DNA from 4 places in the Exiguobacterium sp. S22-S28 genome. Region 1 is predicted to be linked to each of the others. Evidence: riboswitches for the same ligand, from Rfam matches in the RefSeq annotation. Region 1 holds a riboswitch; each other region holds the start of a gene.
The links. A riboswitch is a leader RNA that binds a small molecule or an ion and turns the genes downstream of it on or off. The one in region 1 is predicted to bind S-adenosylmethionine.
Positions count from the first base shown of each region.

Region 2: it holds a riboswitch for S-adenosylmethionine, as region 1 does, so the genes downstream of both, ACHA8N_RS14205 (methionine ABC transporter ATP-binding protein) here and msrA (peptide-methionine (S)-S-oxide reductase MsrA) in region 1, are expected to answer to the same signal.
Region 3: it holds a riboswitch for S-adenosylmethionine, as region 1 does, so the genes downstream of both, ACHA8N_RS16140 (methionine ABC transporter ATP-binding protein) here and msrA (peptide-methionine (S)-S-oxide reductase MsrA) in region 1, are expected to answer to the same signal.
Region 4: it holds a riboswitch for S-adenosylmethionine, as region 1 does, so the genes downstream of both, metK (methionine adenosyltransferase) here and msrA (peptide-methionine (S)-S-oxide reductase MsrA) in region 1, are expected to answer to the same signal.

Region 1 covers NZ_JBHFFC010000014.1:37,815-41,131, forward strand. Annotated here, with positions in the region: gene ACHA8N_RS03450 (putative quinol monooxygenase) at 1-64, opposite strand, end outside; gene ACHA8N_RS03455 (M20 metallopeptidase family protein) at 143-1,315, shown strand; SAM riboswitch class I at 1,387-1,490, shown strand; gene msrA (peptide-methionine (S)-S-oxide reductase MsrA) at 1,595-2,125, shown strand; gene ACHA8N_RS03465 (DMT family transporter) at 2,232-2,711, opposite strand; gene ACHA8N_RS03470 (DMT family transporter) at 2,735-3,163, opposite strand; gene ACHA8N_RS03475 (NAD(P)H-dependent flavin oxidoreductase) at 3,286-3,317, opposite strand, start outside.
Region 2 covers NZ_JBHFFC010000030.1:262,668-265,984, reverse strand. Annotated here, with positions in the region: gene ACHA8N_RS14210 (methionine ABC transporter permease) at 1-589, opposite strand, end outside; gene ACHA8N_RS14205 (methionine ABC transporter ATP-binding protein) at 579-1,592, opposite strand; SAM riboswitch class I at 1,676-1,780, opposite strand; gene ACHA8N_RS14200 (aminotransferase class I/II-fold pyridoxal phosphate-dependent enzyme) at 1,843-3,030, opposite strand; gene ACHA8N_RS14195 (alpha-glucosidase) at 3,195-3,317, shown strand, end outside.
Region 3 covers NZ_JBHFFC010000033.1:91,289-94,605, reverse strand. Annotated here, with positions in the region: gene ACHA8N_RS16150 (thymidine kinase) at 1-31, shown strand, start outside; gene ACHA8N_RS16145 (alpha/beta hydrolase) at 94-852, opposite strand; SAM riboswitch class I at 916-1,018, opposite strand; SAM riboswitch class I at 1,268-1,371, shown strand; gene ACHA8N_RS16140 (methionine ABC transporter ATP-binding protein) at 1,457-2,488, shown strand; gene ACHA8N_RS16135 (methionine ABC transporter permease) at 2,478-3,128, shown strand; gene ACHA8N_RS16130 (MetQ/NlpA family ABC transporter substrate-binding protein) at 3,162-3,317, shown strand, end outside.
Region 4 covers NZ_JBHFFC010000030.1:1,123-4,439, forward strand. Annotated here, with positions in the region: gene ACHA8N_RS12905 (GNAT family N-acetyltransferase) at 1-192, opposite strand, end outside; gene metK (methionine adenosyltransferase) at 331-1,539, opposite strand; SAM riboswitch class I at 1,667-1,793, opposite strand; gene pckA (phosphoenolpyruvate carboxykinase (ATP)) at 2,026-3,317, shown strand, end outside.

The sequences.
Region 1 (3,317 bases):
GAAAGACTTGATCTGCTAATCCTGCTTTGACTGTAAGAACGGCATTGACGATGATTTCACCCATGTGTTGATTCCTCCTCTGATTTGATTACCTCTACCTGTACCCGTTTTTCCTAAAGACATACCGTAAAGGATGATTTTGATGTTAGAAACCCTGTTTACCCATCTCGCACAACAAGAAGCCGAGATGATTCGTTTGCGCCGCGATTTTCACCGCCACCCGGAATTGTCGTTTCAAGAAGTCCGGACACCGGCCAAAATCATCGAATACTATGAAGCACTCGGTATCCCGTATCAAAAAAATGTCGGGGGTAACGGTATCGTCGCGACATTACAAGGGGCGTGTCCCGGAAAAACGATTGCCGTCCGTGCCGATTTTGATGCATTACCGCTTCAGGAAGAAACCGAACTGTCGTTTCGCTCAATCCGTCCCGGTGTGATGCATGCCTGTGGACATGATGGACACACGGCAATCGTCCTCGGACTCGCAGCTGCCTTTCAACCGTTGCAGGAAGAACTCGAGGGCACGATCCTCTTCATTCATCAACACGGTGAAGAAGTGTTTCCGGGTGGTGCCATTCAAATGATCGAAGATGGCTGCCTCGAAGGAGTGGATGCGATTTTTGGTACCCACCTTGAAAACGATCTTCCGGTTGGGACGATCGGTTACCACAGCGGACATACGTTATGTGCCATCGATGAATTTGAAATCGTCGTCCACGGTCAAGGTGGTCATGCCCAAGCCCCCCACCGGACGCAGGATGCACTCGTCGCCGGCGCACAGCTCGTCTGTAATCTTCAGCACCTCGTCAGTCGACGGGTCGATCCGTTTGAACCGGCGATTGTCGCCATCGGTTCGTTTCACGCCGGAACAGCTCCGAACATCGTAACCGGCGAAGCGCGGATTGTCGGAGAAATCCGGACGTTTAATGAACAACTCCGGCATCAGTTGCGCCAGCAGGTGGATCTGGTCGCCCGGACGACGTGTGCCGGAATTGGCGCTACGTATTCCATCGATTTCACGACCGGTTATCCGTCGCTTTGGAATCATCCGAATGAAACGAAGCTCATTCAGGAAGCGGCCGGCTTTTTACCGGAAGGACACGTCCGTGAAGTCAAACCGATGATGGCTGCCGACGATTTCGCCTATTATCTTGAGCAGGTCCCGGGCAGTTACTTCTTCACCGGTTCTGCGAAGACGGACGGTCGAACGATTTATCCGCAACATCACCCAAAGTATGAAATCGACGAGCAGGCCTTGCTGATCGGAGCCAAAACGTTAGGGGCCACGGTTCTCCGCGCCTTACAAACATAAGGATTGACTTTCCACTTTTGTGAATGGTATTATCATCCCAACGATAACGAACTTACATCAACTTCATATAACACTTATCAAGAGTGGACCGAGAGATCTGGATCGATGACGTCCCAGCAACCTGCGTACAGCAAGGTGCTACGACCAGCAAAGCGAAAGCTTTGGTTGATAAAAAGCGGCGACTCCTTTTGCAACCAAGCAAAGGAGTCGTTTTCGTTTTCTCGATGTCAGAAATGAGAGCATTACGGTTCAAGGAACCAAGGGAAAGGGAGAGATGACATGGAAAAAGCAACATTTGCAGGAGGATGTTTCTGGTGCATGGTGACACCATTTGAGGAACTACCGGGTATTCACAGTATCGTGTCCGGTTATACAGGAGGACATGTCGACAACCCGACATATGAGCAGGTCAAAACAGGAACGACCGGGCATTCCGAAGTCGTCGAGATTACATTTGATCCGGCACTGTTTTCGTACGAACGGTTACTCGAACTGTACTGGCCGCAGACGGATCCGACCGATGCCGGCGGACAATTCCAGGACCGCGGCACACAGTATGCACCGGCAATTTTTTATCATACGGAAGAACAACGTCTCGCAGCGATTGCGTCGCGTGACGCGTTAGCAGCAACGAACCGATTCAAACAACCAATCGTCACACGGATTGAACCGGCGCATGCCTTTTATCCGGCGGAAGAGTATCATCAGGACTTCCACAAAAAAAATCCGGCGCACTACAAAAAAGACCGGAAAGCGTCCGGTCGCGATGCTTTTATCGACGTCGCCTGGAAAGAAGAAGTAACAGTCTAAACAAAATGCAAAAAGGGATTGCCATCTCAGACCGATGGACAATCCCTTCTTTGATTTTTCCAGCCGAGATCTCGCGGTCCAACGTGACGAACCTTTTGTCGTCCACTCAGGAAATCGCTTTGACGTCCTCTGCTTGTTCCGCCTCATCGACGACTTGATACCGTTTTAAAACAAAAATCCCGGTCAGCATCACGGCGAGACCGGCTATCTGTCCAAGCGATAAATCGACCTGCGGCAGACCAAACCAACCGAAGACATCGACGCATAACGCAAAACTCAGTTGCGAAATCAAGACGACCGAAATTGCAATCGAAGGACCCAGCAGTTGAATCCCCCGCATGACACAAAAAACAACCCCGACGCCGACTAACCCGCCAAACAAATACAACGGTTCAACTTCGCGGATTGCCGAGAGCGTTCCTCCGCGAAAGAAGAGTAAGGCAAGCAACGAGCCGAGCAATCCGACAAGAAAGACTAACGTCGTCGTCGCCCATGCACCGAAGGCATGACTCATCCGCGCATTCAGCACGGTTTGTAAACTGATCATCATCCCGGCAACAACGGCACAAAACATTCCTAATCCCATTTGGTTTCCTCCTTTGATTCACTTCAGGCGAGCGAAAAGATCAAAACGCCGGTCAACATCAATCCGACACCGACCCATTGCCCCCGGTTGCTGCTTTTTTTGATGACACCGAACCAGCCGTTCAAATCAATGACAAAAGCACATAGAATCTGTGCGACGAGTAACAACGACATCGCCCACGTCATTCCAAGCAGTTGAATCGACGTTAGTTCCGTAACGACGACTAACACGCCGAGCAATCCGCCGCTGGCATAAATCAACGGCAACTTTCGAAAACCGCCGATTTTCCGGTCACGGACAAACCCATAAATCAACAAGCAACCCATCAAACCGACAAAGTGAACGATGGTCACGGATAACCACGGACCGACCGCGTCACCCAGGCGGGCATTAAAAATGCCTTGCAAGGCAATAAACAATCCACTGAATAAGGCAAACACGATTCCTTGCATCTTCATCCTCCTTTTTCTCCAATTATGAGTAGACCGCATTACGCCCGACTTTGAAAAGGACAAATGTCCTGAAATCAAAAAAAAGAAGCTCACCCATGAGGTCTGCTTCTTCTGCACTGACGCTATTGAAGTGTCCGATACATCCGTTCAATCC
Region 2 (3,317 bases), on a different contig from region 1:
TCGTCACGATCATGATGACGTTATCGTACCGGTAATAGCCGAAGCGGATGGCGAGGTCGCCGACACCACCGCCGCCGACGATACCGGCCATGGCAGAAAAGCCGATCAAGCTGATTGTCGTCAATGTCACCGCTTGAATGATCCCGGGAAGAGCTTCGGGTAACAGGGCGCTGATGATGATACGAAATGGTGTTGCGCCGCACGCCTCAGCGGCTTCGATCAAGCCCGGTGGGATCTCACGTAGTGAGGTCTCGACAAGTCGGGCGAGGAACGGAATAGCGGCAACACTTAAGCTGACAGAAGCGGCCGTCGGGCCGATCGTATTGTCGAGCAACAATTGCGTCAGTGGAATCAGCGCGACGAGCAAGATGATGAACGGTAACGAACGAACGATATTGACGAAAAAGTCCAAGATACTGCGAACGAAGACGTTTTGGAAAAACAATCCACGGTCGGTGATGAATAAAAGAATTCCCAGCGGAATCCCGACGACGAGGGCAAAGCCGAGGGAAATTCCGACCATTAAGGCCGTTTCGCCTAAGGCTTTTGCTAGCTCCGGTAACATCGTTTGAATTCGATCAAGCCACATCCTGAATCACCTCAAGCGTATGGAGTTGCTCCTCCAGCCAAGTCAGAGACCGGTTGACGTGAAGCGTTGGACCGGTCAGGCTGACGATCAACACCCCAAAGGCGACGTCTTGAATATAATCGACCTTGCCGTGCAGGATGCTGACCGAGATATCAAATTGTTTGATCGCTTCTGACAGCGTACTCTCGCCGGTCTTTTCTCCCGTGAATTGGAGACGAATGATTTTTCCAGGTGTCGTTCGCAAAATCCGTTCCGGCAACTCGATTTGCAGTGCTGTATCGACGTAATGTTTCGTGACGTCATGGGTCGGCTGACTGAATATGTTGTATGTACTCGCGACTTCGACGACTTCGCCTTGTGACATGACAGCAACGCGGTGGCAAATTTGTTTGACGACATCGATTTCGTGGGTGATCAGAATGATCGTCAAGCCGAGTCGTTTATTTAAGTCTTTCAGCAATTCCAGAATTTGCAGGGTCGTGACCGGATCGAGCGCTGATGTTGCTTCGTCACATAACAGGACACTCGGATTATTCGCAAGGGCGCGGGCAATCCCGACCCGTTGTTTTTGGCCGCCGCTGAGTTGGCTCGGGAAATTCGTCTCAAATCCTTCCAGTCCGACCAAAGCGACGAGTTCTTTGATCCGGCTTGGGAAATCACTGCGTTTGACGCCGGCTGCTTTTAAGGCGAACGCAATGTTGTCGGAAACGTTCCGCGATTGAATCAATTGAAAATGTTGAAAGATCATTCCGATCTTCAGACGCAATTCTCTTAGACTGCCTTTGGATAGATCGGACAGTTTGACACCAGATACTTTGACCGTTCCTTGGGTCGGTGTTTCAAGTCCGTTGATCAAGCGCAGCAATGTACTTTTTCCGGCACCGGATTCACCGATGATGCCAAAAATTTCTCCTTGATGAATCGTTAAGTTGACGTCGCGCAGGGCGAAAATCGGTGTCCGGTCACGTACGAACCGTTTGGTGATGCCTTTAAATTCAATCATCTGTTGTTTCCTCCCTATACAAAAAAATCGCCTTTTTCCAGTTAAGAGCAACCAGAAAAAAGCGACGAAATGTAAGAATTCGTAACTTATCTCTCAGAATGAAAACATTCTGTAGGATGTGGCACCGTTCCTAAAAGGTGGTTGCCGGACGTCGTTGGGCCTAATCCCTCGGTCGCTCGCGATAAGTAGATATGCTGTTGGGACTTACTGTAACGGAAATCATTCCCACCTGTCAAATGTTTTTTCAGAATTATTCCGCAACGGCTTGCTGAAACAGATTGAGCTGACCGATCCGTTCGGCGGCCTCCACCAATCGATCGACGTCGGCAATCAAACTGATCCGGACATAGCCTTCACCATATTCACCAAAGAAATGTCCCGGTGTGACAGCGACATGTGCTTCATCCAGCAAGTGGTCGGTAAAGCTTTGTGACGTAAAGCCGGACGGGACCGGCAACCAGACGAAGAACGAACCACCAGGGATCGGTCCGTCCCATCCGATGTCCTGTAATTTGCCGAACAAGGCATCACGACGGGCTTCGTACAGTGCACTCAGCTCACGGACACACGTCTGGTCGCTTGAGAGAGCAACAGTCGCCGCATGTTGGATCGGTGTGAAGGCACTGACGTATAAGTGTTCCTGGTACGTTTCGATACTCGAGATGACGGATGGATTTCCGATTGCAAAGGCGATGCGGAAGCCGGACATGTTGAAGCGTTTCGATAACGAAAACAGTTCGATTCCGACGTCTTTCGCCCCTTCGGTCTGGAGGAAACTTCGGGTCGGACCATCAAAACTAATGCCGCCGTACGCCAGGTCATGAACGACACAAATGTCGTTTGCGTCAGCGAAAGCGACCGTCTGTTCAAAGGCTTCCGCTGTCGCCGTCGCGCCGGTCGGATTGCTTGGGTAGTTGAGGAACAACATCCGGGCTCGTTCGACATCCGTCGGATCGAGCAATGTGTAGTCAGGTAAAAAAGCATTTTCCGCAAGGAGAGGTAGCGTGATCGGGTAAGCACCTGCTAATGCTGCGCCAGACAGGTAGTCGGGGTAACCGGGATCGGGAACAATGACACCTTCACCCGGATTGACGATCGTTTGCGGCAAGGCGACGATACCGGCTTTACTGCCGAGCAAAATGGCGACCTCAGAAGCAGGATCAATCGTCACACCGAATTCGGACTGATAAAAATCGGCGACGGCCTGTTTGAGAAAATCATGTCCGCGAAACGGAGGATATTGCAGATTAGCGGCGTCGCCGATGGCCTCTTTTAAGGCGTCCAAAATATGTACGGGCGTAGTTTGGTCCGGCGTTCCTTGACCAAGCGTGATGACGTCGTGACCGGCTGCTTTGACGGCACCAATCCGCTGAGCGAGTTCAGCAAAGACCGGAGCGGGCAGCCGATCAATCGCAATCGATGGGGCGAAATGTTTCATCTGTGTTCCTCCTTGTTAGGTATTGTCGTCAAGGATAACGAATTTTCAGAAAAAAGAAAAGTGTTTTTTAAGAATTGCTTATAATTGGTAAAAAGAACCGATGCCTTTCGTGTTTTTGATACACTGGATGAGAAGACGATTGAATACATAAAGGAGATGATGGGATGAATCGAGCCTGGTGGAAAGAAGCCGTTGTCTATCAAGTGTACTGGCGCAGTTTTAAGGACTCGAACGGAGACGGAATGGGCGATTTACGGGGTGTAATTGAAAAGTTGGATTACATCGCG
Region 3 (3,317 bases), on a different contig from region 1:
ACAGGAATGGAAAAAACAACAACAGAACTAACAGGACACGATAGAAAAAGCGAGCAATTTCCGGCAATGAGACCCGGGAATTGCTCGCTTTTTTTAACCGGTCTGCGTCAGCCGGCTAAACTGATTGACAAATTGTGCTGTTTCACGGACGATCGTCTCTTGATCGTGATCGAGCGTCGCCACGTGATAGGAATCGAGCAGACAATAACTTCGTTTGTCATCGGAACCAATTGTCCGGTGCAGGTAATCCGAACAGGTCGGTGGAACGACATGATCTTCAGCAGAATATAAAATAAGCGTCGGAATTTGAATGTCAGGAAGTACGGGAATCGTCTCGCCAATCAGTCGTAACAGCTCAGACGCACAAACAGACGGGACATATTCATAGACGATTTCGAAAGCCGATCGTTTAATGTCGGGTGGACTTTCCGGCAGATAGACCGTGCATTCGGTGAACGATAATGCTTCATAGGCGGGGACAGATAAGGCAGCATTGATCGTGATGATTCCTGCAACCGGCAGACCTTCTGCAACAAGAGCAAGGGCAAGTGTCGCGCCCATTGACTGTCCGACAATGAAGATGGATTCGCACCGACGGGTCAATTGTTCATAGCCGTCACGGACACTTTGTTTCCAGTCCTCTGCCGTCGCCGCCTCAAAGTCACGCAAATCCGTGCCGTGACCGTGCAGGCGCGGCGCATAGACGGAGAAACCGCGTTCGGCAAAGCGTTCTCCTACAGCCCGAACACTTTGCGGGGTTGCGTTGAAGCCGTGACAGAGCAAAATGCCGACGGATCCACGGTCAAAGAAAAAATCGTCGGCGCCAGGTAAAACAGGATAAACCATACTCATCATCTCGTCCTCCATTTCAAAATAAAAAAACCCATTTGGCTTTGGACGCAAACGAGTTTCTCGTGTGTATCATCCAAAGCAGCCGCTTTGCTGGTCGGAGCACCTTGCAAATCGCAGGTTGCCGTGGAGTCCTAGAGCCAGGTCTCTCGTCCACTCTTGATATAACATATAGGAATTGTCGGATTAATCATTGAGAAGATGATAGCACTGCTAGAAAAGGATTGTCAAATGCTCCTTGACCGGCGACCGGAACTCTTCTATGATGAAGCCCAACCCGGGAAATCAATCGATATGGGTCATATGGTTTATTTTTGAAAATATGGTTGACCTTTAAAAGATCTTTCTGTAATGTAAAAATTAGTTTTACGACATAAGTTCGAACAGCAACAACACACATATGAATTTCATACCGCAACACTTATCCAGAGAGGTGGAGGGACTGGCCCTACGAAACCTCGGCAACAGACTCATTATGAGCACTGTGCCAATTCCATCAGACAATTGTCTGAGAGATGAGTCGAGTGGATTCTGCCATTGTGCGGATCCAGGTCTCTTCTTGTTTCTTAAGAAGAGGCCTTTTTGTATTTTTAAAGGGGGAGAAATGGTGATTACATTCAAAAATGTAAAAAAAATCTATCAGACAAACGAGCAATCGATTGCGGCTTTAAACGGAGTGAATCTTGAAATCCGAAAAGGCGAAATCTTCGGCGTCATCGGTTTCAGCGGAGCCGGAAAAAGTTCTTTATTACGGTGTGTTAACCTGCTCGAACGTCCGACATCCGGCAGTGTAACGGTCGATGGACAAGATTTGACGACACTCTCGGCGAAACAATTGCGGGAAGCAAAACAACACATCGGGATGATTTTTCAGCACTTCAATCTGTTGGATTCCAATACGGTTTTTGCGAATATTGCCAAACCTCTTGTCTTAAAAGGCGTCAAAAAAGAGGAAGTCCACCGGCGTGTCACCGAACTGCTGGATTTTGTCGACTTGGCAGACAAAGCCGATCATTATCCGGATCAGTTATCCGGCGGACAGAAGCAACGTGTCGGGATTGCCCGGGCCCTTGCCACTCAGCCGTCCGTCCTGTTATGTGACGAAGCGACATCCGCCCTTGATCCGCAGACGACACAACATATATTACGTCTGTTGAAACAGATTAATCAGGAATACGGCATCACGATTTTACTGATTACCCATGAGATGGGTGTCATCCGTGAGATTTGTGACCGGGTCGCCGTCATCGAGGCCGGTAAGCTGATTGAGTCGGGTACCGTGTTTGACGTCTTTTCGAATCCGCAGACGGGGACAGCGAAAAATTTCGTCCGTTCCGTCATGCAGGATGAGATTCCGGCGTCGGTTCAACAAGTCATCGATCAGCGTGGTGCCGGGCATCATATTTATAAAATCAATTTCCTTGGGGCAGGCACCGGACAACCGCTTTTATCACAAGTCGCGAAACGGTTTGATGTTGATCTCAACATTCTGCACGGCAGCATCACGGAACTGCAAAATATTCCATTCGGTAGTCTGCTCGTTGAACTGATTGGTGACACACCGGAAATTAACCGGGCACTTCACTATATCCATCAGTCGGATGTCGTCGTCGAGGAGGTGCTCGCGGATGTTGGTTAATTACACAGACATTTGGACCGCGTTCCTGCAGACGCTGACGATGGTCGGATTGTCGTTACTCTTCTCGACGTTGATTGGTTTACCGCTCGGGATTCTGCTTGTTGTCACACGTAAAGGGGCGTTGCTCGAACAAGTGCCGTTCTTTAACGTCTTAAGCAGCACCGTCAATATTTTCCGGTCCGTCCCGTTTATTATCCTGCTCGTCGCAATCATTCCGCTGACACGGTTGCTCGTCGGGTCGTCGATCGGCACGAAGGCAGCCATCGTGCCGCTGGTGTTTTATGCGGCACCGTACATTGCCCGATTGATTGAAAGTTCGTTGCTCGAAGTCAGTACGGGCGTCCTGGAAGCGGCGGAAGCGATGGGCGCGACACCGTTGCAGACGATTTTCCGTTTCTTGTTGCCGGAAGCACTCAGCTCGCTTGTTCTGAACTTGACGATCGCGACGATTGGCTTGATCGGGGCATCAGCGATGGCCGGGGCGATTGGCGGCGGCGGACTCGGTGACTTAGCGATTACCTATGGCTACCAACGGTTTGATACGACGGTCATGATCATCACGGTCGGGATCCTCGTTATTCTAGTGCAAGGCTTACAGACAACAGGCAATCTGTTGGCACGAAAAATTCGGAGACACTAAAAAAACATAGAACAGATAAGGGAGAGATGGATGATGAAAAAAGGATTAGCGATTGGTGCAGCATTGACGACGGTATTATTTGCGGGGTGTGCCGCTTCCGGAGAAGAGGATCAAAAAACGGTCAAGCTCGGTGTCAGCGGCTCGGACACACAAGTTTGGGAATATGTTGCGAAAAAAGCGGAAAAAGAG
Region 4 (3,317 bases), on a different contig from region 1:
GTTAAAGTATTCTCCACGGGCTTCTTCAGCCGTTCGAATCGCCCGAACCACTTCTTCCTGTGGATACGCTTCTTGGACGAAATGGGCTTTCGAGCGCTCTGAATAGATCTCCTCGTACGTATCCATCCAAGATGTGAGCGCTATATCATGAATACGTGCTGCATCAGCAGGAACTGCTTCGCGTATCTCCATACCGAAATCCCCCTTTTCCTTTTACAGACTCATGTTCTTTTACCCTTTTCTAGAAATTTCAGTCGTATCCCTGCAAAGTTCCGGAGAAACAAAAAAAGTTCAGAAACTTCCTTCAAAAAGGAGTTCCTGAACTTTGGATTATGCGAAACGTTTTGCCTGCTCTTCAAGTGCAGCGGCTTTATCTGTTTGCTCCCATGGCAATTCGATGTCTGTACGACCGAAGTGACCATATGCTGCTGTCTGACGGTAAATCGGACGGCGGAGATCAAGCATCTTGATGATGCCTGCTGGACGAAGATCAAAGTTTTCTGCGATCAATTCGACGAGTTGTGCTTCTGGAAGCTTACCTGTTCCGAACGTATCGACAGCGATTGAAACCGGGTGCGCAACACCGATTGCGTAAGCAAGTTGAACTTCTGCTTTTTCCGCAAGACCAGATGCGACGAGGTTTTTCGCGACGTAACGTGCTGCATAGGCAGCAGAACGGTCGACTTTGGTTGGATCTTTACCAGAGAATGCACCACCGCCGTGGCGTGCGTAACCGCCGTACGTATCAACGATGATTTTACGACCTGTTAATCCAGCATCACCTTGTGGTCCGCCGATGACGAAACGACCAGTCGGGTTGATGAAGAATTTTGTTTCAGCGTCAATGTATTCCGTCGGGATGACCGGAGCGATGACGTGTTCTTTCAGATCCGCTTGAATTTGCTCAAGCGTTACTTCTTCTGCATGTTGTGTCGAGATGACGATTGTATCGACGCGAACAGGCTCGTTGTTCTCGTTGTATTCAACCGTAACTTGCGTTTTACCATCCGGACGGAGGTAATCGAGTTGTCCTGTCTTGCGGACTTCTGCAAGACGACGTGCCAGTTTGTGTGAAAGTGAAATCGGAAGTGGCATCAGTTCAGGTGTTTCTTTCGTTGCGTAACCGAACATCAGACCTTGGTCTCCTGCTCCGATTGCATCGATTTCTTCATCTGACATGTTTCCTTCGCGTGCTTCAAGCGCCTGGTCGACACCAAGAGCGATGTCTGCTGACTGCTCATCGATTGAAGTCAATACAGCACATGTGTCTGCATCGAAACCGTATTTAGCGCGTGTATAGCCGATTTCGCGAATGGTCTCACGAACGACTTTCGGGATATCCACGTAAGTCGATGTCGTAATTTCTCCTGCGACTAAAACAAGTCCTGTCGTGACAGAAGTTTCTGCCGCAACACGTGCGTTTGGATCCGCTGCAAGAATCGCATCCAAAATTGAATCCGAAATCTGGTCACAGATTTTATCCGGGTGACCTTCAGTTACTGATTCCGACGTAAATAGTCGGCGATTAAGGTTTGTCATGTTTGACCCTCCCAAAAAAGAATTTGACGGTGTACTCATTTCCCCTAGTTGAGTGGGACGGTAAAATGAAAAAAACCTTTCCATGTCCAAAAATGGTCAGGGAAAGGTTGTGCGTTCTTCCTTTACCCTCTTATCGTTCGAAGTGTTTACTTCGCTTCAGGAGAGCACCTTTTCCTACATTAATGATGAAATTAATATAAGACGGTTGCCGGGTTTCTTCGGGCCTTGTTCCCTCCACCTGCTCAGAATAAGAGTATCCGTTACGAATTACATGATATAAACTTGTGCCCACTCTGTCAAGCAACGTTTTAATTTCTAGTCGAAAAATTTCGAAAGAGATGTTAAACTGTTAATGCTGAAAGCGTTTCCAGATAAATAGAAATCAGCGCATGAAAATGATTGCCCTATCTTTAGTATGTCATATATAATGAATGTGTCATACTATTGATGGAGCCAAAACCAACGTAGGGGAAAGGTGGGGTCAGGATGCCGATGACGGTCCTGAATATCGAAGAACTACTCAAGAAGGAGCATGTGTTCAAGCAACTATCCGTTGCCGAACTAGTCGAACATGCGATTCGCAACAACGAAGGAGTTCTTGCAGAAAATGGTGCTTTGTCTGTAGAAACGGGGAAATTTACAGGTCGTTCACCGAAAGACAAGTTCATCGTCCGCGATGACTCATGTGAGATGCACATCGATTGGGGTCACGTCAATCAACCGATGGAATCGGATAAATTCGAACAGCTGTTACAGAAAGTTCTTCGTTACATGAACGAAGCGGATCAACTCTACTATACAGAAGCTGCTGCTGGTGCCGATACACATTTCACCCTTCCAGTGCGCGTTGTGACCGAATATGCTTGGCATAATTTGTTTGCGAAGCAGTTGTTTTTACGTGAATATCCTAAGGTAGCGGCCTTTGAACCATTTACGGTCGTCTACGCACCACATTTTAAAGCCGATCCTACGGTCGATGGAACCAACTCAGAAACATTCATCGCGATGTCATTTGAACACCGGATCGTTTTGATTGGTGGGACGGAGTATGCTGGGGAAATTAAAAAATCAATTTTCTCCGTCATGAACTACCTGTTGCCGCAACAAGAAGTATTATCGATGCACTGCTCCGCAAACGTTGGACACGACGGTGATGTTGCCTTATTCTTTGGTCTATCAGGGACTGGTAAGACCACCCTGTCAGCTGACGACAGCCGTCAATTGATCGGTGACGATGAGCACGGCTGGTCTCATGACGGTGTCTTCAATATCGAAGGCGGCTGCTATGCGAAGACGGTGAACTTGTCGCGCGAAAAAGAACCACAAATCTTTGACGCGATCCGCTTCGGAACCGTTCTTGAGAACGTTGTCCTCGATGACACCCGGACTCCGGACTATGATGATACGTCGCTGACTGAAAATACGCGTGCGGCTTATCCGATCACAGCCATCGATAACATTGCCATCCCGTCACGTGCCGGTCATCCGAAAACGATCGTTTTCTTGACGGCTGATGCGTACGGTGTGTTACCTCCCATCAGTAAATTAACAAAAGAGCAAGCCATGTATCACTTCCTGTCCGGCTACACGTCGAAACTGGCTGGGACAGAACGCGGTGTCACGGAACCGGAAGCGACGTTCTCGACCTGCTTCGGCTCACCGTTCCTACCGTTGATCCCTGAAAAATATGCGACGATGCTCGGTGAGTTGATTGATCGCCACGGCGTGACGGTTTATCTCGTCAACACGGGTTGGACCGGCGGCGCTTACGGAACAGG